One region of the Actimicrobium sp. CCI2.3 genome, then DNA from elsewhere that is predicted to be linked to it. Evidence: predicted binding sites of a transcription regulator. Region 1 holds the regulator's gene; each other region holds the start of a gene.
The links. The regulator sigma-54, encoded in region 1, starts transcription at its own class of promoters, with help from an activator protein. The targets are predictions, from matches to a motif close to TGGCANGNAANCTGCTTT.
Positions count from the first base shown of each region.

Region 2: QN370_RS18305 (PQQ-dependent methanol/ethanol family dehydrogenase) is a predicted target of sigma-54. The motif match lies at 4,137-4,154, and genes of this name have one in related genera.
Region 3: prpB (methylisocitrate lyase) is a predicted target of sigma-54. The motif match lies at 2,110-2,127, and genes of this name have one in related genera.

Region 1 is NZ_JASJWR010000011.1:25,262-32,131, reverse strand. Features, by position in the region: gene lptC (LPS export ABC transporter periplasmic protein LptC) at 1-164, shown strand, start outside; gene lptA (lipopolysaccharide transport periplasmic protein LptA) at 208-771, shown strand; gene lptB (LPS export ABC transporter ATP-binding protein) at 768-1,553, shown strand; gene QN370_RS08075 (RNA polymerase factor sigma-54) at 1,566-3,047, shown strand; gene hpf (ribosome hibernation-promoting factor, HPF/YfiA family) at 3,164-3,520, shown strand; gene QN370_RS08065 (enoyl-CoA hydratase/isomerase family protein) at 3,629-4,726, shown strand; gene QN370_RS08060 (deoxyguanosinetriphosphate triphosphohydrolase) at 4,754-5,890, opposite strand; gene aroKB (bifunctional shikimate kinase/3-dehydroquinate synthase AroKB) at 5,910-6,870, opposite strand, start outside.
Region 2 is NZ_JASJWR010000040.1:3,321-10,190, forward strand. Features, by position in the region: gene QN370_RS18290 (sigma-54-dependent Fis family transcriptional regulator) at 1-536, shown strand, start outside; gene QN370_RS18295 (hypothetical protein) at 958-1,335, shown strand; gene QN370_RS18300 (hypothetical protein) at 1,345-2,106, shown strand; gene QN370_RS18305 (PQQ-dependent methanol/ethanol family dehydrogenase) at 2,295-4,061, opposite strand; gene QN370_RS18310 (DUF779 domain-containing protein) at 4,257-4,643, opposite strand; gene QN370_RS18315 (hypothetical protein) at 5,108-5,320, opposite strand; gene adh (aldehyde dehydrogenase) at 5,354-6,870, opposite strand, start outside.
Region 3 is NZ_JASJWR010000029.1:12,551-19,420, forward strand. Features, by position in the region: gene prpR (propionate catabolism operon regulatory protein PrpR) at 386-1,984, opposite strand; gene prpB (methylisocitrate lyase) at 2,176-3,069, shown strand; gene prpC (2-methylcitrate synthase) at 3,101-4,252, shown strand; gene acnD (Fe/S-dependent 2-methylisocitrate dehydratase AcnD) at 4,292-6,870, shown strand, end outside.

The DNA of each region.
Region 1 (6,870 bases):
TGCTACTGCCCAACGACGACGTGATGAAAACCGACAAGCCCGTCAAAATGCTGATGGGTAAAAACTTACTGAATGGCACGGGCATGGTCGCCAACAACGCCACCCGCCAGCTCGACCTGGCCAACCGGGTGCACGGCGTATTTCCACCTGCACCGGTGCGCTGATGTCTTGCCCGACTTTTTTTCGTACCCTCCACCAGGAATTTTCATGAAATCGCTTTTTTTCGTTTTTTTATTCATGTTCAATGCGGCCATCGTGCCAGCCGTGCATGCTGAAAAAGCCGACTCCACCAAACCCACTGTCGTCGATGCCGACCAGATGGCTTACGACGACGTCAAGCAAGTCAATACGTTCACCGGCGCGGTCGTAGTCACCCGCGGCACGCTGCTCATGAAAGCCGCACGCGTGGTGGTGGTACAGGACGCAGCGGGCTATCAGTTCGCCACCTTGTATGCCGCAGCCGGGAGCCTGGCCAGCTTTCGCCAGAAGCGCGATGGCGGCGCTGACCTGTGGATCGAAGGAGAAGCCGAGCGCATCGAATACGATGGCAAGACCGAACTGGTCAAATTGTTTTCAAGGGCGAAGATGCGCCGACTCAATGGCACGACGCCAACCGACGAAGTCGAAGGCGAATTCATTTCGTACGATAGTCGCAGCGAATTTTTCTCGGTCAATAACACGCCGGCAGGACAGGACAGCAAGGCCGGTGCCGGACGGATCAAGGCCGTGATCCAGCCGCGCGCACCCGCCACTCCGGACACCCAAAAATGATCAACGCCCTAGCGACGCCTGCTGATTCCTTCATCGATAACAGCAGCAAACTCATCGTCACCGGCCTGAAGAAAAGCTATGGCATCCGGCAAGTCGTCAGCGATGTCTCGCTCGATGTCGCCAGCGGCGAGGTGGTTGGCTTGCTCGGACCGAACGGTGCAGGCAAGACCACCTCGTTCTACATGATCGTCGGCCTGGTGCCTTCGGATGCCGGTGAAATCCGCCTTGATGGTGTCGATATCTCGCGTCTGCCGATCCACCAGCGGGCAGTGCTGGGACTGTCTTACCTGCCGCAGGAAGCGTCGGTCTTTCGCAAGCTGACCGTCGAAGAAAATATCCGTGCCGTGCTGGAACTGCAGGTTGACGAGCAGCGCAAGTCATTGACCAAGAAGGTCATCAATGAGCGCCTCGACACCTTGCTGCAAGATCTGCAGATCGAGAAGCTGCGCGACAACCAGGCGTTGTCGTTGTCCGGCGGCGAGCGCCGACGCGTGGAAATTGCCCGCGCGCTAGCCAGCAACCCGCGCTTCGTGCTGCTCGATGAACCGTTCGCCGGTGTCGATCCGATTGCCGTCATCGAAATCCAGCGCATCGTGCGCTTCCTGAAAGAGCGCGGCATTGGCGTCCTGATCACCGACCATAACGTGCGTGAAACACTGGGCATCTGCGATCGCGCCTACATCATCAACCAGGGAGCGGTACTGGCCAGCGGAAGACCGGATGCCATCATCGCCGATGAATCGGTGCGACGGGTCTATCTGGGCGAACACTTCCGGATGTAGGCACAGTCAACGATGAAACAATCCCTCCAGCTCCGTACCTCCCAGCATCTTGCGCTCACCCCGCAACTGCAGCAATCGATTCGTCTGCTGCAACTATCCACACTGGAACTGCATCAGGAGCTCGAGCAAATGCTGACCGACAATCCGCTGCTGGAGCGACTCGACGATCCGCTCGATCACTCGGTGCGCCTGTTGGCCGATGGCGCACTCGGGGCCGATGGCATTCGCCAGCAAGGTGCCAGCGAAGACGCCAACGCCGCACCGTCGCCATCCGAATCGGACGCTCCGGCATCGGACCAGGTCGATGCCGGCGACGCCACGCCAAGTACCGATTCTGACTGGAGTTTCGACGATGTCGCGCGCACTTCCAAAGCCCCGGAAGACGACGATGCGCGACCCCAGCTTGAGGCGCACGAATCGACGCTACGTGAATTTTTGCTCGAGCAGATGCGCGTCACGGTAAGCAATCAACGCGACCGTGCACTGGTCGAATTGATGATCGATGCACTCAATGAAAATGGCTACCTCGAAGACACGCTAGACGCCATCTTCGAGCGCTTGCCAGCTGAACTGGAGATCGAGCCTGAAGAGCTGACTATCGCTTTGAAACTGCTACAGAGTTTCGATCCACCCGGCGTTGGCGCACGCAATGCGTCCGAATGTCTGGCACTGCAAATCAAGCGCTTCCCCGACATCGCCATGGTCACCCGACGCATGGCGTTAGCCATCGTCGACAACCATCTGACACTGTTTGCGCAGCGTGATTTCAGCAAGCTCAAAAAAGCCCTCGACTGCGATGATGAAGACCTGCGCGAAGCCCAAAGTGTGATCCGCCAGTGCAACCCGCATCCGGGCGCGATCTTCGGCGGCGGTACGTCCGATTACGTGGTGCCGGACGTGATCGTCAAGCGCACCAAGGGCGGCTGGCAGGTCATGCTGAACCATGATGTGATGCCGCGACTGCGGGTCAATGCGATGTACGCCAACATTCTCAAGCAAAGCAAAGGGGATGGATCGCTCACGTCACAGCTGCAGGAAGCCAAGTGGCTGATCAAAAATATGCGCCAGCGATTCGACACCATCCTGCGCGTCGCGCAGGCCATCGTGGAGCGACAGCGGAACTTTTTTTCGCATGGAGCGGTCGCCATGCGCCCCCTTGTTTTGCGCGAAATTGCTGATACACTCGGTCTGCACGAGAGCACTATCTCCCGTGTGACCACCCAGAAATACATGCTGACTCCACATGGCATGTTCGAGCTAAAGTATTTTTTTGGCAGCCACGTTGCCACTGAAACAGGCGGTGAAGCCTCTTCAACGGCAATACGGGCACTCATCAAACAATTGATAGGAGCCGAAGACCCGAAGATTCCATTTTCTGACAGTAAAATCGCAGACATGCTGGGAGAACAGGGTATGGTGGTAGCAAGGCGTACGGTCGCAAAGTATCGCGAAGCCCTGAAAATTCCCCCCGTCAACCTGCGCAAGGCCCTGTAGTTTCTGTAGTTTCTGTAGTTTCATTTGTCGTGTTGTACTGTCGCTGTGTTCGAAGCACCCCATCCGTAGCGGGTCCGGCTCCGAACCTCCATCGGCATTATTCAAAGGAGCGCTGTATGAATCTCACAATCAGTGGACATCATCTCGAAGTGACCCCTGCCATTCGTGAATATGTGCAAAGCAAGCTTGAGCGTATCAAGCGCCATTTCGACCATGTCATTGATATTGCCGTCATCCTGACGGTAGAAAAACTCCCGGAAAAAGAAAAGCGGCAGCGAGCAGAAATCAACCTGCATCTGCGCGGCAAAGACTTGCACGCCGAGAGTATTGCGGAGGACTTATATGCCGCAATTGATGCGCTGATCGACAAGCTCGATCGCCAGGTCATCAAGTACAAAACCAAATTGCAGGATCATCAGCACGACGCCATCAAGCACATCCCTGAACCGGTTGTTGCCATCGTTTCCTCCTGATCGAACCCGCTGCCGGGCAAACTGGCACATTCCACTTAGGGCGCATTGATTGCGCCCTTTTTGATTTCATGCAATTGACTTGTGCACAACCGAATACGAATCCCGACCATGACCGCACTCATCGACACCCAGATCAAGAACACGACCGGCCAGATCACACTGGATCGCCCCAAGGCCCTCAACTCGTTATCGCTCGCGATGGTGCGCGACCTGACGCGTATCCTGCTGGACTGGCGCGACAGTGCGACGGTGCACGCCGTGCTGATCAGGGGCAGCAGCGAAAAAGCATTTTGTGCCGGTGGCGATATCCGCTTTTTCCATCAGGCCGGTACGTCCACCCCGCAAGGCGGCAGTGCTGCGCTGGAAGATTTTTTCACCGAAGAATATGCCCTCAACCATCTGATCCATTTTTATCCGAAACCCTGGATCGCCGTACTGGACGGCATCGTCATGGGCGGTGGCATGGGGCTGGCGCAAAGCGGTGTGCAGAACCGGCTTCGCATCGTTACCGAACGAACAAAAATGGCGATGCCAGAAGTCAATATCGGCTTGTTCCCGGATGTTGGCGGCAGCTATTTCCTGTCGCGCACGGCAGGACAACTTGGCACCTACCTCGGGGTCTCCGGCGAGATGATTGGGGCTGCCGATGCACTCCATGCGGGACTGGCTGACCTGTTCCTTCCGTCCAGTGCCTTGGCGGGCCTGCAGGAATTAGTCGATCAGTTTTCCGGTGGTGACCTGCGTGCAGCGATCCGTGCCTATGCCGAACCGTTCGCCATCGCTTGCGATCCGGCGGGCAGCAAACTGGCGCAGAATCAATCGCGCATTGCGCAGCATTTCGGATTCGATTCGGTCACGCAGATCGCCGACTCACTGGCCGGTGACGAGTGTGCGTTCGCACAAGCGACCCTGGCGACGATGCAGAAACGCTCACCGCTGATGATGGCCGTGACCTTGCGGCAGTTGCGATTGGGTGCCGCACTGGATCTGGCAGGCTGTCTGCGCATGGAGCGCACGATGGTGCGGCATGCATTTACGCGAGGCGAAGTCATCGAAGGCATTCGTGCGGTAGTCATCGACAAGGACAACCAGCCGCGCTGGCAACCGGCCGACCTGACGCACGTCACTGAGGCGATGGTGGAGGACTTCTTTACACCAGCCTGGCCTGCTCACGCGCACCCGCTGCGTGAACTCATCGATCAGTGACAGCCGCGCTCTTGCAGGTCTGTCGATTCAGAGTTCGTCCATCATGAACAGTCGCCGGTGCTCACGGATCGCATAGCGGTCTGTCATGCCGGCGATATAGTCCGCCACCTTGCGCACCTGACTGGTGGTATCGCCTTCACGAAACTCGTAATCCGGTGACAGCAGGCCGGGCTCGGCCATGAAGGCGGTGAACAGATCGGTGACGATGCGGCGTGCCTTGCTGGTCATGCGATTGACCAGATAATGGCGATACAAGTTCTCCCGAAGGAATTGCTTGAGCAGCGTCGCCTGGGCGTGCATCTCCGGTGAAAAGGCGATCAGAGGCGGTGCATTGCGCACATCATCGACGCTGTCCAGCCGGACTTCCCGGATGCGCTCGCGCGAGGTATCAATCAGGTCAACCACCAGCGCATTAATCATGCGGCGTATCGTTTCACTGATCGCGCGGCGACCGCTGATACCCGGATAAGCCTGTTCGACTTGATGCCGATGACGCGCATACAAGTCGATCTGATCGAGTTGTGCTTCGCTGATCAAACCGGACCGCAGCCCATCATCAATGTCGTGGTTGTTATAGGCAATTTCATCGGCCAGGTTAGCCAGTTGCGCCTCCAGCGTCGGCTGCTTCTTGTCGAGAAAGCGCTGGCCGATCGCACCGAGCGTGCGGGCATTGACGGCGGAACAGTGCTTGAGGATCCCCTCGCGCGTTTCAAACATCAGATTGAGACCGTCGAAGGCGCCGTAACGCTCTTCCAGCACATCGACCACCCGCAAGCTTTGCAGGTTGTGTTCAAAGCCACCGTAGTCGGCCATGCAGGCATTGAGCGCATCCTGACCCGCATGCCCGAATGGCGTATGACCGAGATCGTGCGCCAGCGAGATCGCTTCGATCAAGTCTTCATTGAGCCGCAAATTGCGCGCCACCGAGCGGGCGATTTGTGCCACCTCGATCGTGTGCGTCAGGCGCGTTCGGAACAGGTCACCTTCGTGATTCACGAACACCTGTGTTTTGTACTCAAGCCGACGAAAAGCAGCGCAATGGATGATGCGGTCGCGATCACGCTGAAATTCGGAGCGCGAGGTCGGTGCCGCTTCGGCAAACTTGCGGCCGGTCGATCCGGCGGACCGGGCGGCATACGGTGCGAGCACCAATTCCTCATTCATCAATTATTCTCCTTGTTGGTCAGCAGGCACGCTGCACGCAGGCGTGCAGTGTCTGGGCCAGGATTGAATCAGGCACGTTGCGGATCAATGCCTTGCCCAGTGGTTGCAACAGGATAAATTTGATCGCCCCGCCTTCGTTTTTTTTGTCCACCTGCATCAGCTCCAGCCAGGTAGCTAACCCGAGGTCAGGCGCGATGACCGGCAAACCGGCGGCACCGACAATGCGTGTCAGGCGGTCTTTTGCGACCACGTCAATGAGTCCGAGACGACATGACAGGTCGGCTGCCATCACCATTCCGCAACCAACTGCTTCGCCATGCAGCCAGGTGCCATAGCCGAGTCCGGCTTCAATCGCATGCGCGAAGGTGTGACCAAAATTAAGGATCGCGCGCAGTCCGGCTTCGCGCTCATCCTGACGCACGATATCGGCCTTGATTTCGCATGACCGTCGGATCGCATGCGTCAGCGCGACCGGGTCCTTGGCCAATAAGGCACCCATATTGGCCTCGATCCAGTCAAGAAAAACGGTATCGATAATCGCGCCGTGCTTGATCACTTCTGCCAGGCCAGCCGACAACTCACGTGCTGGCAAGGTATCGAGCGTTGCGGTATCGGCGATCACGGTTTGCGGCTGGTAGAACGCGCCGATCATGTTCTTGCCGAGCGGATGGTTGATGCCGGTCTTGCCGCCTACCGATGAATCGACCTGGGACAACAACGTGGTCGGAATCTGGATCAGTGGGACGCCGCGCATATAGCTCGCCGCCGCAAAGCCGGTCATGTCACCGACGACGCCCCCGCCGAGGGCGATCAATGTCGTCTTGCGGTCGCATTTGTCGGTCAGCAGGCCGTCAAAGATTTTCATCAGGTTAGGCCAGGTCTTTTCTTCTTCTCCATCCGGCAGCACGATCGTGGTCACCTGCTTGCCGGCGGCCACAAGACTGCGAGTCAGACGCTCGAGATATAACGGTGCGACAACG
Region 2 (6,870 bases), on a different contig from region 1:
TCCCGGTCAACGTGGCGCTGACCTGTGCGACCAATCGCAACTTGCGCGATATGATTGCGCGCAATGAATTTCGCGATGACCTGTACTACCGCCTCAATGGACTGGTGGTGCGACTGCCGCCGCTGCGCGAGCGCACCGACCTCGACGTCGTCATCGACAAACTGCTGACCGCCGAAGGTAATGGCGTGCGCTACACGATCGCGCCGGACGTCATGAACCTGTTCCGCGTCCACGGCTGGCCGGGCAATTTCCGCCAGCTGACCAACCTGATGCGCACCGCGATGGTCATGACCGGTGACGACCATGAAATCCGCCTCGAACATTTGCCGGATGATTTCCTCGACGATATCGCGCAGATCAATTCGACCGCAGTCCCGTCCGTCCTGGCCCTGCAGCACAACGATCTCGCCACGCTCGAGGATGTCGAATTGTCGGTGATCCAGAAATCACTGGCCGCGCATGACGGCAATGTCTCGGCCACGGCGCGCGCGCTGGGGGTGTCGCGCAATACGATTTATCGGAAGATTCATCCGTAGCCGGGCCACTGGCCGCGAAAGCTAGTGCCGCAATCAGGTGAGAATACAGCGGCTGCATTTCGACTGGTCGCTGACGTTGATCCCGTAATGCAAGCACCGTCCAAAGTGGACCTGCCGACGTGCTCGTAGCGCGCGACCCGCACGAACTGGACATGCCTTTCACGCAGCAAAATCCCGCGGCTGAAAACGTCGGCGCGTGATGAAGCTTCGCGGTCGCATTAATTACCTTGCACTGGTGCCGATGGAGCTATCCGTCCCCAGGTACCAAAATTCTGTGCGTGGACGGATTACCTTTCAAATTCGTTGCGGCCATACCGATTCGAGCGGCTCCTTCTGCTCGTCCAGCTGAACCGGCTATGCCAGCAACATGAAGCCGTCACGCACGGACGCTTCGCGCGCACCCTTGAAGGTGGGCTTTCTGATGACCATCAACAATAATGAGATAGCGATCTGCCCCGACGGCAAGCAGCGCAAGCCGGATCACGTTCGCCGCGACTTGCCTGTTACGTCGTTCCGTAGCACTGTCCGCAGTCGGACCAGCCAAATTGTGCAACCGGATCGAACCAAACTGATCAACGAAGTTGAGCCTGGCTTTGAAGTTGCCTGTATTACGTGTCTTCAGATAAAAGACGTCACCCACCTGCCAAGTCAAGTTACGGGCAGTAAAGAACGTTCGCCTCTGGAACTTACTTCAGCAGCACGACACCTATTCCTTATAACAAAACAGGTAATTGATATCTTTTTAAATTTTTTATTTCGCACTAGTTTATTAGTGTGTCTAATCAACATTTATCAGTGAGGCGAAATCATGGCTATCCAACTTGAATCAAAATCACATCACAACACCAAAGCAAATCGAATAAGACAAGATACGAGTCAAATCGATGATTATGAAAAAAAACTACTGGCACCGGTAATAGGTGATTCTTATATTACTAAAGAGGGAGTAAAAAAAGAAATTAAAAGTGCAGACGACCTGAAAGATGCAAATAGCCTTATAAAACACAGCGGTACGGTTATTATTAAAAGCCATGCAAAATCAGATGAAGGAACAACTGTTTATTATCAAAATCATCAAGGCATTGATATGCTGATGGATGCTGGCTATCATAAAAATAAGGAAGATACTCTGCTGACGCATTTCACCGACAGTGACAAGGACGACAATAACAACATCGACTTTTCAGTCAGTGCCAGAAAAAGATTTCAACACGACTATTTACACGATGTCAGCACAGCACAAAAACCTGCAGTACAAGCATCCATCGATAAATTCAACGGACTCAATACAGATCAAATAACATTTGCCCAAGCCAAATCAACATTAAGAACACTAGCAAAGGCTCAAAAAAATGGCGAACTGACAACTCAATATATGTTGGATCGCTTTAATAAATTAGATGAAAAAATTGCCGAGGGTTCTACGCTCACCGACGACGAAAGAAATGAATACCAGGCGTATGGAAGAGTGCTCTTCGACAGCAAAGCATTTAACCGCATTGATAAAAATAAAGATGGCACTTTTTCAAAAGATGAACTCTCTTCTCATAAAAGTGAAAATTCCATATGAAGTAACTTTATTTAAAAAATTATTTAGTTTAAAAATATAATTAATTAATATAACTTTTATTTAAATTAAGTTTTAGCTTAGCAATATTAAAAAATAGAAAAAGGCCGGCAAATCGACTTGCTGGCTTTTCCGTTTTTATTATCTGCAGGCATACCGGATCATTCGGTTCCGGCATGCCCTTGCCGTCCCTACTTCAAAGCCACCGCCGTCGACCCCGCCAGCTTGAAAACCCAGACCGAACCACCTTGCTCCAGATAGCTGACCTTGGCCGCCACGTCACCACCCCACAGTGGCACCGCACCACCCCAACCGGAGACGACTGCGACGTATTGCACGCCGCCGTCCATCCAGGTGATCGGCGGCGCCACGACGCCGGAACCAGTCTGGAATTTCCAGAGTTCCTTGCCGGTGCGGGCGTCGAGCGCTTTCAGGAAACCTTCCGGCGTTCCGTAGAACACCAGGTCACCCGCAGTGCTCATCACGCCACCCCACAACGGCGCGACGTTCTTGTTTTCCCAGACGATCTTGCCGGTCTTCGGATCCATCGCGCGCAATGCACCGATGTAGTCATCGTTGATGGTCCGGATGGCAAAACCAGCACCGAGGAAGGCAGCGCCTTTCTTGTATCCGACCGGCTCATTCCAGATTTCCATCGCCCATTCATTGGCAGGGACATAGAACAGGTTGGTCTTCGGACTGTAGGCCATCGGTTGCTGATTTTTGCCACCGAGGAAGGAAGGCGCGGCATACACGGTCGCGCCTTTCTTGCCATCCGCACCTTTGGTCGGATCGCCGGGGCGGCCCGCTTCGATGTAGTTCGGACGACCGGTTTTCAGGTCGATGCTGGAGGCCCAGGTAATTTTCTTGACGAACGGGAAGGCGTTTTCCAGCTTGCCGGTTTTGGCATCGATGACGTAGAAGAAACCGTTACGATCGGCCTTGCCGCCGAGTCGCTTGCCACCCATGTCGAAGGTCACGAGTTCATTGACGCCGTCGTAATCCCAGCCGTCATGCGGTGTGGTCTGGTAGTGCCACTTGATGTCGCCGGTGGTGACGTCAAGCGCGACGGTCGAGGACGAGTACAGGTTATCGCCCGGACGCAGATGGCTGTTCCATGGCGATGGATTGCCGGTGCCGAAATACGCAAGACCCGTGGTGGCGTCATACGTGCCACCGAGCCAGGTTGCGGCACCACCGGTTTTCCAAAGTTCGCCAGGCCAGGATTTGTTGAGCGTGCCAGAGATGCCGAGTTCGGTTTTCTTGCCATCCTTGTCGTACTTGTAGCCCATGTGACCTTCGACGGTCGGACGCATCCAGATCAATTTTCCGGTCATCGGGTCGCGTGCTTCAACCCGACCCACGACACCGAATTCTCCACCGGAGACACCGGTCAGCAACATGCCTTTGGCAATCAGTGGCGCGGCGGTATTCGAATAGCCGGCGGCGTAATCGTCGATTTTTTCTTTCCAGACTAGGTTGCCGGTGGCCTGATCGAGCGCGACCAGCTGGGCATCGAGCGTGCTGAAAATAACGAGATTACCGAACAGCGCTGCGCCCCGGTTGACGACGTCGCAACAAGGCATGATGCCTTCCGGCAGACGATGCTCGTACTTCCATAACTTCGCGCCAGTCTTCACGTCCAGTGCATACAGACGCGAGTAGGAACCGGTGACGAACATGCGGCCGTCATGGATGACCGGTTGCGATTCCTGGCCGCGCTGTTTTTCGCCACCAAATGAAAACGACCAGGCTGGTACCAGGCCGGCGACGGTTTTGGTATTGAGCTGGGTCAGTGTCGAATAGCGCTGGCCCTGCGTACCCATCCCGTAGGACAGCACATCGTTGCCTGATTTTTCATCATTGGCAATCATCGCATCGGTCACATCAACGGCATGCGCCGGCAATGCGCCGGACAGCGCGCTCACAATCAATGTCCCCAACAATTTTTTGTACATAGTCCCCTCCGGTTGAATGAAATGCAGTGCAGGCTGCGATCGGTCTGGGCCGAACAAATCAGTCCTGATGCCTTATAGGCAATCGGCGTGCCATCGTGTTTTGGCCTGTTTGGGCGGTAAAACCGCCTCTCTGTCACACCGTTGTTGCGTCAAAAAAGTTCACTGTTGCAAAACACTACAGCACACTGCGCGTTGTCACGGACGCGTGAGTACCGTGGTTTCCAGCGCGATATTTTCCTCGTCAGTGAATAGCCGCGAGCGGGTCAGGAAGCGTTTTCCGGTGCCGTTATCGAGCGAGAACATGCCGCCCATGCCGGCCACGACATCGATGATCAGCTGGGTGTGTTTCCAGTAGGCGAACTGGTCGTGGCCCATGAAAAATGGCGTGCCATCGAGACTGCCGAGATAGACGTCGTCATCGCTGACCGGGAAATCGCCTTGCAAGTAACACAGTGGCGAACTGCCGTCGCAGCAACCGCCGGACTGAAAGAACATCAGCGCGCCGTATTTTTCTTTTAGCGTGGAGAGAAAGGCGTGGGCGCTGTCGGTTGCGATAACGCGCGGGACTGGATCGGTGGTCATCATTTCCTCATTGAAAAATGGTTGTGGAAAGCACTTGTGGGGAAGCTTTTTTGCACACGCTACCTGCGGACTGCGGAAGCTGATTCTGTTCGTGGTCCGTCATGACCAGGCCGGGGCGGCCTGGCAGTTGCCTCTATGCGGGACAGGTCAACTTCAACTTCAACTTCAAGGAGGCTCAGGTTCGCTTTTCCAGGCGGTTGCAAACCACCATCAATAGCAACCAGGGTCAGAGTTTTTTTTCGCAGGCTTCATCGCGAAAATTACTCTGACCCTGCTTGCGGGTTCGGAGCGCTTGCCCTCCAATTTCCGTGCTGGGGTTGCTGATTCTTTTTCTACTTCGCCACGACCAAGCCGGGGGCGGCCCGGCAGCCGGTCACTTCTTTTTGCTTCGCCAAAAAGAAAGTAACCAAGAAAAAGGCGACCGCGAGACTGCTGCCCTTCGGGTTCCCAAAAGCCGGAGCCAGTCAGGGGGAAGGTCGCAAACTCGCTTCGCTCAGACATGCGCCCTTCTTATCCCCTGCCTGACTCCGACTTTTGGCAGCTATCTCAATGCGGAACAGGTCAAGGTCAAGGTCAAAGTCAAAGTCAAAGTCAAAGTCAAAGTCAACATCAACATCAACATCAACATCAACATCAACATCAACATCAACATCAATGCCGCCCCGTCGCGTGGGCACGAATGTGCCCGCGCGCGCACTACAAACCGCCCTTTAAAAGAACCCCATCGCATTCGGGCTATAACTCACCAGCAGATTCTTGGTTTGCTGATAATGCTCGAGCATCATCTTGTGATTTTCGCGGCCGATGCCGGATTGCTTGTACCCACCGAACGCGGCGTGTGCCGGGTACAGGTGATAACAGTTGGTCCAGACGCGGCCAGCCTGAATGCCACGACCGACACGGAAGGCACGCGAGCCGTCGCGTGTCCACAGGCCCGAACCCAATCCGTACAAGGTGTCGTTGGCAATCTCGAGCGCTTCGTCTTCATCCTTGAAGGTTGTGACCGAAACGACCGGTCCGAAAATCTCTTCCTGAAAAATCCGCATCTTGTTGTTGCCCTGAAAAATCGTCGGCTGGACGTAATATCCGCCGGCCAGATCGCCTTCCAGCATCTTGCGCTCGCCACCGATGAGGCACTTGGCACCTTCCTGTTTGCCGATGTCCAGATAGGACAGGATTTTTTCGAGCTGCTCATGGGACGCCTGCGCGCCGATCTGCGTCGACATCTCGAACGGATTGCCTTGCTTGATGGCGGCGACGCGTTTGACGGCACGTTCGATGAAGCGCTCGTAAATCGATTCCTGGATCAGCACCCGCGATGGACAGGTACAGACTTCGCCCTGGTTCAACGCGAACATCGCGAAGCCTTCGAGGCATTTGTCAAAGAACGCATCGTCCTGATCCATCACGTCAGCGAAGAAAATATTCGGCGATTTGCCACCCAGTTCCAGCGTGACCGGGATGATATTTTGCGCGGCGTATTGCATGATCAGACGACCGGTGCCGGTTTCGCCGGTGAAGGCGATCTTGGCGATGCGCTTGTTCGAGGCCAGCGGCTTGCCGGCTTCAAGACCAAAACCGTTGACGATGTTGAGCACGCCCGGTGGCAGCAAGTCCTTGATCAGGTCGATCCAGACCATGATCGAGGCGGGCGTCTGCTCAGCCGGTTTCAGGACGATGCAGTTACCGGCAGCCAGTGCCGGTGCCATTTTCCAGACCGCCATCAGGATCGGAAAATTCCACGGAATGATCTGGCCGACCACGCCAAGCGGCTCATGAAAATGATAGGCGTAGGTCTCGGCATCGATCTGCGAAACGCTGCCTTCCTGGGCGCGGATGCAACCGGCGAAGTAGCGGAAATGATCGATTGCCAGCGGGATGTCGGCCAGCGTGGTTTCGCGGATCGGCTTGCCGTTGTCGATGGTCTCGGCCAGTGCCAGCAAGCCAAGGTTGGCTTCCATGCGGTCAGCAATTTTGTTGAGAATGTTGGAGCGGTCAGCCAGCGAGGTTTTGCCCCAGGCGGTTTTTGCGGCATGGGCCGCGTCGAGCGCGAGTTCGATATCTTCTGCCGTCGAACGGGCGATTTCGCAGAAAGCCTTGCCGATGATAGGACTGATGTTCTCGAAGTATTCGCCTTTCACCGGCGGGACAAATTTGCCGCCGATGAAGTTGTCGTAGCGGGTTGCGAAGGGATTTTTTACGCCGAGCTTGCTGAAGTCTGCCATGT
Region 3 (6,870 bases), on a different contig from region 1:
GCGGCCCGGCAGCCGGTCACTTCTTTTTGCTTCGCCAAAAAGAAGTAACCAAGAAAAAGGCGACCGCGAAGCGGCTGCCCTTCGGGTTCCCAAAAGCCGGAGCCAGTCAGGGGGAGGGCCGCAAACTCGCTTCGCTCAGACATGCGTCCCTCTGATCCCCTGCCTGACTCCGACTTTTGGCAGCTGCTTCAATGCGGAACAGGTCAACGTCAACTGCCACGTCAACATCAACATCAACATCAACATCAACATCAACGGTCGGTTGTAGGGTGCAATAACCGAAGGGCATTGCACCGAATGCACTGAATGCGATCGCCAAAATCGAGCAGTAAAGTTACATGAAACGAAGGCATTAGGATACCGTTGTCGTGTCTATCGTGATGCATCACTGCCCCCGCAACTTCCGCCACAACGTCGTCCTGCTGACCCCCAGATACTTCGCCGCCGCTTCCCGGTTGCCGTCAAACCGCGCCAGCACTTCCGTCAACGACTCCGTCGGCGCTGTGCTCATCACCATCGGTGCGACGGCTCCTGCGCGCATTAATTCCGGCGCGACTGCCAGCAACAATCCCGGTGACAGGGCCTGCAGCGGTTCGGCTGCCAGATACAGCGCAACGCGTTCCATCATGTTGCGCAGTTCACGTACGTTGCCCGGCCAGCCATAACCGGCCAGCAGGGTCGAGCAGGCCAGCAGTTCTGCATGCAGGTTTGCATGCGGACGTAAACCCATCGCAGCCAGCGCATTTTTGAGGCACCAGGCGGCCAGGTCGACCTGGTCATCGGGCCGCTCGCGCAGCGGCGGCAAGGTCATGCGCAAGACGCCCAGCCGGTAAAAAAGATCGGGCCGGAAGCGGCCTTCCTGCACGCGCAAGTCGAGGTCGCAATGGGTGGCGCTGACGATGCGTACATCGACCGGGATCGGCCGGGTGCCGCCGACGCGCACGACTTCGCGTTCTTCGAGCACGCGTAATAAACGCGTTTGCAGTGGCAGCGCCATCTCGCCGATTTCATCTAGAAATAGCGTGCCGTGCTGCGCCGCTTCAAACAATCCCGCGTGACCGCCGCGACGTGAACCGGTGAACGCGCCTTCTTCATGGCCGAAGAGTTCTGCTTCCAGCAACGACTCGGCCAGCGCACCGCAATTCAAGGCCACAAACGGTTGGCGCGCGCGCGTGCTTTCGCGGTGGATGGCTTGCGCGGCCAGTTCCTTGCCGGTGCCGGTTTCGCCCTGGATCAGCACGGTCGCCGGGGAGCGGGCGAACAGCGTGATGGCTTGCCGGGCGCGCTGCATCGCCGCCGATTCACCGCGCAAATCATTGAGGCCGTGACGCGCGCGCAAGGTGTCGGCGGGCGGTGCAGGGCGACGCCGGTTACTGTCGATGCGGGTGAAGCGGGCGATGTCGAGTGCGTCGTCGAACGCATGCCGGATCGACGCCGCCGAATAGACGAACACGCCGGCCAGCCCGGCTTCTTCGGCCAGGTCGGTGATGAGACCGGCACCGACGATGGCCTGGATGCCGGCGGCTTTCAATTCGCTGATTTGCGCACGCGCATCTTCTTCGGTGACGTAGCTGCGCTGGACGATGTCGAGGCCGAAGGTGGCCTGAAACTCGGTGAGCTCCGACATCGTCTGCTGGTAGCTGATCAGCCCGATCCGCGGCGTGATCTTGCGGGCCCGGGCCAGCGCCTGCAGGACGTCGAAGCCGCTGGCCTTGGCGATGATGACTGGCACCGACAAGCGGCTTTTGAGGTAGGCCGCATTCGAGCCGGCGGCGATGACGGCGTCGCAGCGTTCCGTCACAAGGCGCTCGCGGATATGGCGCACCGCATCTTCAAAGCCGAGATGGATCGGTTCGATGGTCGCGGCGTCGCCGTACTCAAGCATGATGTCGCGGAACAGGTCGAACAGGCGCGAGATCGAGACTGTCCAGATGACCGGCTTGTCGTTCGGGTCAATGGAGGCAGGGAGGTTGGGACGGTGCATGTTTCACCTTGGCGTTTCAGTGTTGCGAGTGTAACGCAGTTTGAAACGATTCCTGGCGAATGCAAAAGCCCAGGCGAATGCGCCCCTTGTTGCACTGCAAGGGTTGGCAGCGATGCGTCGCAAGGTGGCACGGCGATTGCACTAGTGGGCGCAAGCAATTCCGATGAAACACACTCGAAAGTGACCCTCCCATGTCCCAGTATTCCGCAGGTGCTGCGTTCCGCAAGGCGATGCAAGAAGAATCCCCGTTGCAAGTCGTTGGTGCCATCAATGCCAATCATGCGTTGCTGGCAAAACGTGCCGGCTTCAAGGCCATCTACCTGTCGGGTGGCGGCGTGGCAGCCGGTTCGCTGGGCTTGCCGGACCTGGGCATTACCACGCTTGATGATGTGCTCACCGACGTGCGCCGCATCACCGATGTCTGCGACCTGCCGCTGCTGGTCGATGTCGATACCGGCTTCGGTTCGTCGGCTTTCAATGTAGCCCGTACCGTCAAGTCGATGATCAAGTTCGGTGCCGCTGCGATGCACATCGAAGACCAGGTCGGCGCCAAGCGCTGCGGTCATCGTCCGAACAAGGAAATCGTCACGCTGCAGGAAATGGTTGATCGCATCAAGGCTGCCGTCGATGCCCGTACCGATGAGAACTTCGTGATCATGGCGCGTACCGATGCACTCGCCGTCGAAGGACTGGACGCCGCGCTCGAACGCGCGATCGCTTGTGTCGAAGCCGGTGCCGACATGATCTTCCCGGAAGCCATTACCGAACTGGCGATGTACAAGCAGTTCGCCGCCGCCGTCAAGGTGCCGGTGCTGGCCAATATCACCGAGTTCGGTGCCACACCGTTGTTCACCGTGGATGAACTCAAGTCGGCTGATGTCGGGCTGGTGCTGTATCCGCTGTCGGCTTTCCGCGCCATGAACAAGGCCGCCGAAAACGTCTACACCGCGATCCGCCGCGACGGCTCGCAGCAAGCCGTGGTCGACACGATGCAGACCCGCAAGGAGCTTTACGACCGCATCGATTACTACTCGTACGAAGACAAGCTCGACGCGCTGTTCGCTGCACAGAACGCCAAAAAATAATTCAGACATCATTCAAGAAGAGAGACCCGCCATGACCGAATCCGTACCTGCTTTCAAGCCGAAAAAATCCGTTGCATTGTCCGGTGTCACCGCTGGCAATACCGCACTGTGCACGGTCGGCAAGACCGGTAATGATCTGCACTATCGCGGCTACGACATTCTCGATATCGCTGACACCTGCGAATTTGAAGAGATCGCGCATTTGCTGGTACACGGCAAACTGCCGACCAGCGCCGAACTGCATGCTTACAAGACCAAACTGAAAGCCCTGCGCGGCTTGCCTGCCAATGTGAAGCTGGTGCTCGAAGCGTTGCCGGCGTCGTCGCATCCGATGGATGTGATGCGCACCGGCGTCTCGGCGATGGGTTGCATGCTGCCGGAAAAAGACGATCACAACACGCCGGGTGCACGCGATATCGCGGACCGCCTGATGGCGTCGCTTGGCTCGATGCTGCTGTACTGGCATCACTACAGCAGCAACGGCAAACGCATCGAAACGCAGACCGAAGACGAATCTATTGGCGCGCATTTCCTGCATCTGCTGCACGGCAAGAAGCCATCCGAAGCGTGGGAAAAAGCGATGCACACGTCGCTGATCCTGTACGCCGAACACGAATTCAATGCCTCGACGTTTGCTGCCCGCGTGGTCGCTGGCACAGGCTCGGACATGTTCTCTGCGATCACCGGCGGCATCGGTGCGTTGCGCGGACCCAAGCATGGTGGTGCCAATGAAGTCGCCTTTGAAATCCAGAAACGCTACGACAATCCCGATGAAGCCGAAGCCGACATCCGTCGCCGCGTCGACAACAAGGAAGTCGTGATCGGTTTTGGTCATCCGGTCTATACCGTTTCGGACCCGCGCAACAAGGTCATCAAGGATGTTGCCCGAGCGCTGTCGATCGAAGAAGGCTCGACCAAGATGTTCGATATCGCCGAGCGTCTCGAAACCGTGATGTGGGAAGCCAAGCGGATGTTCCCTAACCTCGACTGGTTCTCGGCGGTGTCGTACCACATGATGGGCGTGCCGACCGCGATGTTCACGCCACTGTTCGTCATCGCACGGACGTCAGGCTGGGCCGCGCATATCATCGAGCAACGCATCGACAACAAGATCATTCGCCCGAGCGCCAACTATGTCGGTCCTGATGATCTGGCTTTTGTGCCGATCAGCAAGCGCAAGTAAGAACGCGTTAGCGCCTCCACACCTTCTCTAAAGGACGCCATGAATAGCGAATACCGCAAGCCCCTGCCGGGCACCAAGCTCGATTATTTTGACACCCGCGCCGCAGTCGATGCCATCACCCCCGGCGCATACGCCACGCTGCCCTACACCTCGCGTGTACTGGCCGAAAACCTGGTCCGTCGCTGCGATCCGGCGACGCTCAAGGCGTCGCTGTTGCAACTCATTGAGCGCAAGCAGGACCTGGATTTTCCGTGGTTCCCGGCCCGCGTGGTCTGCCATGACATCCTCGGTCAGACCGCGCTGGTCGACCTGGCTGGCCTGCGTGATGCGATTGCTGCCGAGGGCGGCGATCCTGCGCTGGTCAATCCGGTGGTGCCGACCCAGCTGGTGGTGGACCACTCGCTGGCGGTGGAATTCGGTGGCTTCGACAAGGATGCGTTCGAAAAAAATCGCGCCATCGAAGACCGTCGTAACGATGACCGTTTTCATTTCATCGACTGGACCAAGAAGGCGTTCAAGAACGTCGACGTGATCCCGTCAGGTAATGGCATCCTGCATCAGATCAACCTCGAAAGCATGAGCCCGGTGATCCAGGTCAAGGACAACGTGGCCTTCCCGGATACGCTGGTCGGGACCGACTCGCATACTCCGATGGTCGATGCGCTGGGCGTGCTGGCCATTGGTGTCGGTGGCCTCGAAGCCGAAAGCGTGATGCTGGGACGCGCCTCCTACATGCGTCTGCCGGACATCATCGGCGTCGAGCTGACCGGCAAGCCGCAGCCCGGTATCACGGCCACCGATACGGTGCTGGCGCTGACCGAGTTCTTGCGCAACGCCAAAGTCGTGTCGTCGTACCTCGAATTCTTCGGTGCCGGTGCGGCCCACTTGACGCTGGGTGACCGCGCCACGATTTCAAACATGGCACCGGAATACGGCTCCACCGCAGCGATGTTCTACATCGATGCGCAAACCATCACGTACCTGAAGCTGACTGGCCGCGACGACGAACTGGTCAAGCTGGTCGAAATTTATGCGCGCGAAACCGGCCTGTGGGCCGAGACGCTGACCGAGGTGAAGTACGAACGTGTCTTGCACTTTGACCTCAGCACTGTCGTGCGCAACATGGCCGGACCATCGAATCCGCACAAGCGCGTGCCGACCTCGGAACTGGCTGCACGCGGTATCGCCGGCAAGGTCGAGAACGAGCCGGGGTTGTTGCCCGATGGTGCCGTGATCATTGCCGCCATCACCAGTTGCACCAACACCAGCAATCCGCGCAACATGATTGCCGCCGGCCTGCTGGCACGCAATGCCAACCGGCGCGGCCTGACCCGCAAGCCGTGGGTAAAAAGCTCGCTGGCCCCCGGCTCGAAAACGGTTGCGCTGTATCTGGAAGAAGCCAAGCTGTTGCCCGAACTGGAAACCCTCGGCTTCGGTGTGGTCGCCTTTGCCTGCACGACCTGCAACGGCATGAGCGGCGCGCTCGATCCGGTGATTCAGGAGGAGCTGATTGCACGCGACCTGTACGCCACCGCCGTGTTGTCGGGCAACCGCAATTTCGACGGTCGTATTCATCCGTATGCGAAGCAGGCATTCCTGGCGTCGCCGCCATTGGTGGTGGCCTATGCGATTGCCGGCACCATCCGGTTTGACATCGAAAAAGATGTACTCGGTCTGGATCAGGAGGGCAAGCCGGTACTGCTGGCCGATATCTGGCCGCTTGATGAAGAGATCGACGCCATCGTTGCTGCCAGCGTCAAGCCGGAACAGTTCCGCAAGGTCTACACACCGATGTTCGCGCGCCAGGCCGACGATGGCGTGAAGGTCAGTCCGCTGTATGACTGGCGCCCGACCACCACCTACATCCGCCGTCCGCCGTATTGGGAAGGCGCGCTGGCAGGAGAGCGTACGTTGAAGGGCATGCGTCCGCTGGCGGTCCTCGGTGACAACATCACGACCGACCACTTGTCGCCCTCGAACGCGATCATGCTCGACAGCGCAGCCGGTGCGTATCTGGCAAAAATGGGTTTGCCGGAAGTCGACTTCAATTCGTACGCCACGCATCGCGGCGATCACCTCACAGCGCAGCGTGCGACCTTTGCCAATCCGACGCTGAAGAATGAAATGGTCCTGGAGAATGGCAAAGTCAAGGCCGGTTCGCTGGCCCGTATCGAACCCGAAGGCCAGGTCACCCGCATGTGGGAAGCGATCGAAACCTACATGGAACGCAAGCAGCCGCTTATCATCATTGCCGGTGCCGACTATGGCCAGGGCTCGTCGCGTGACTGGGCGGCCAAAGGCGTGCGGTTGGCTGGTGTGGAAGCGATTGCGGCCGAAGGCTTCGAGCGGATTCACCGGACCAATCTGGTCGGCATGGGCGTGTTGCCGCTGGAGTTCAAGGCGGGCGTGAATCGTCTGACGCTGGCCATTGACGGCACCGAAACTTTTGATGTGATCGGTGACCGTACGCCGCGTACCACGATGACGCTGGTCATCACGCGCAAGAATGGCGAGTGCGTCGAGGTGCCGGTGACCTGCCGTCTCGATACGTTTGAAGAGGTGGCCATTTACGAAGCCGGCGGCGTGTTGCAGCGCTTCGCACAGGACTTTCTTGAATC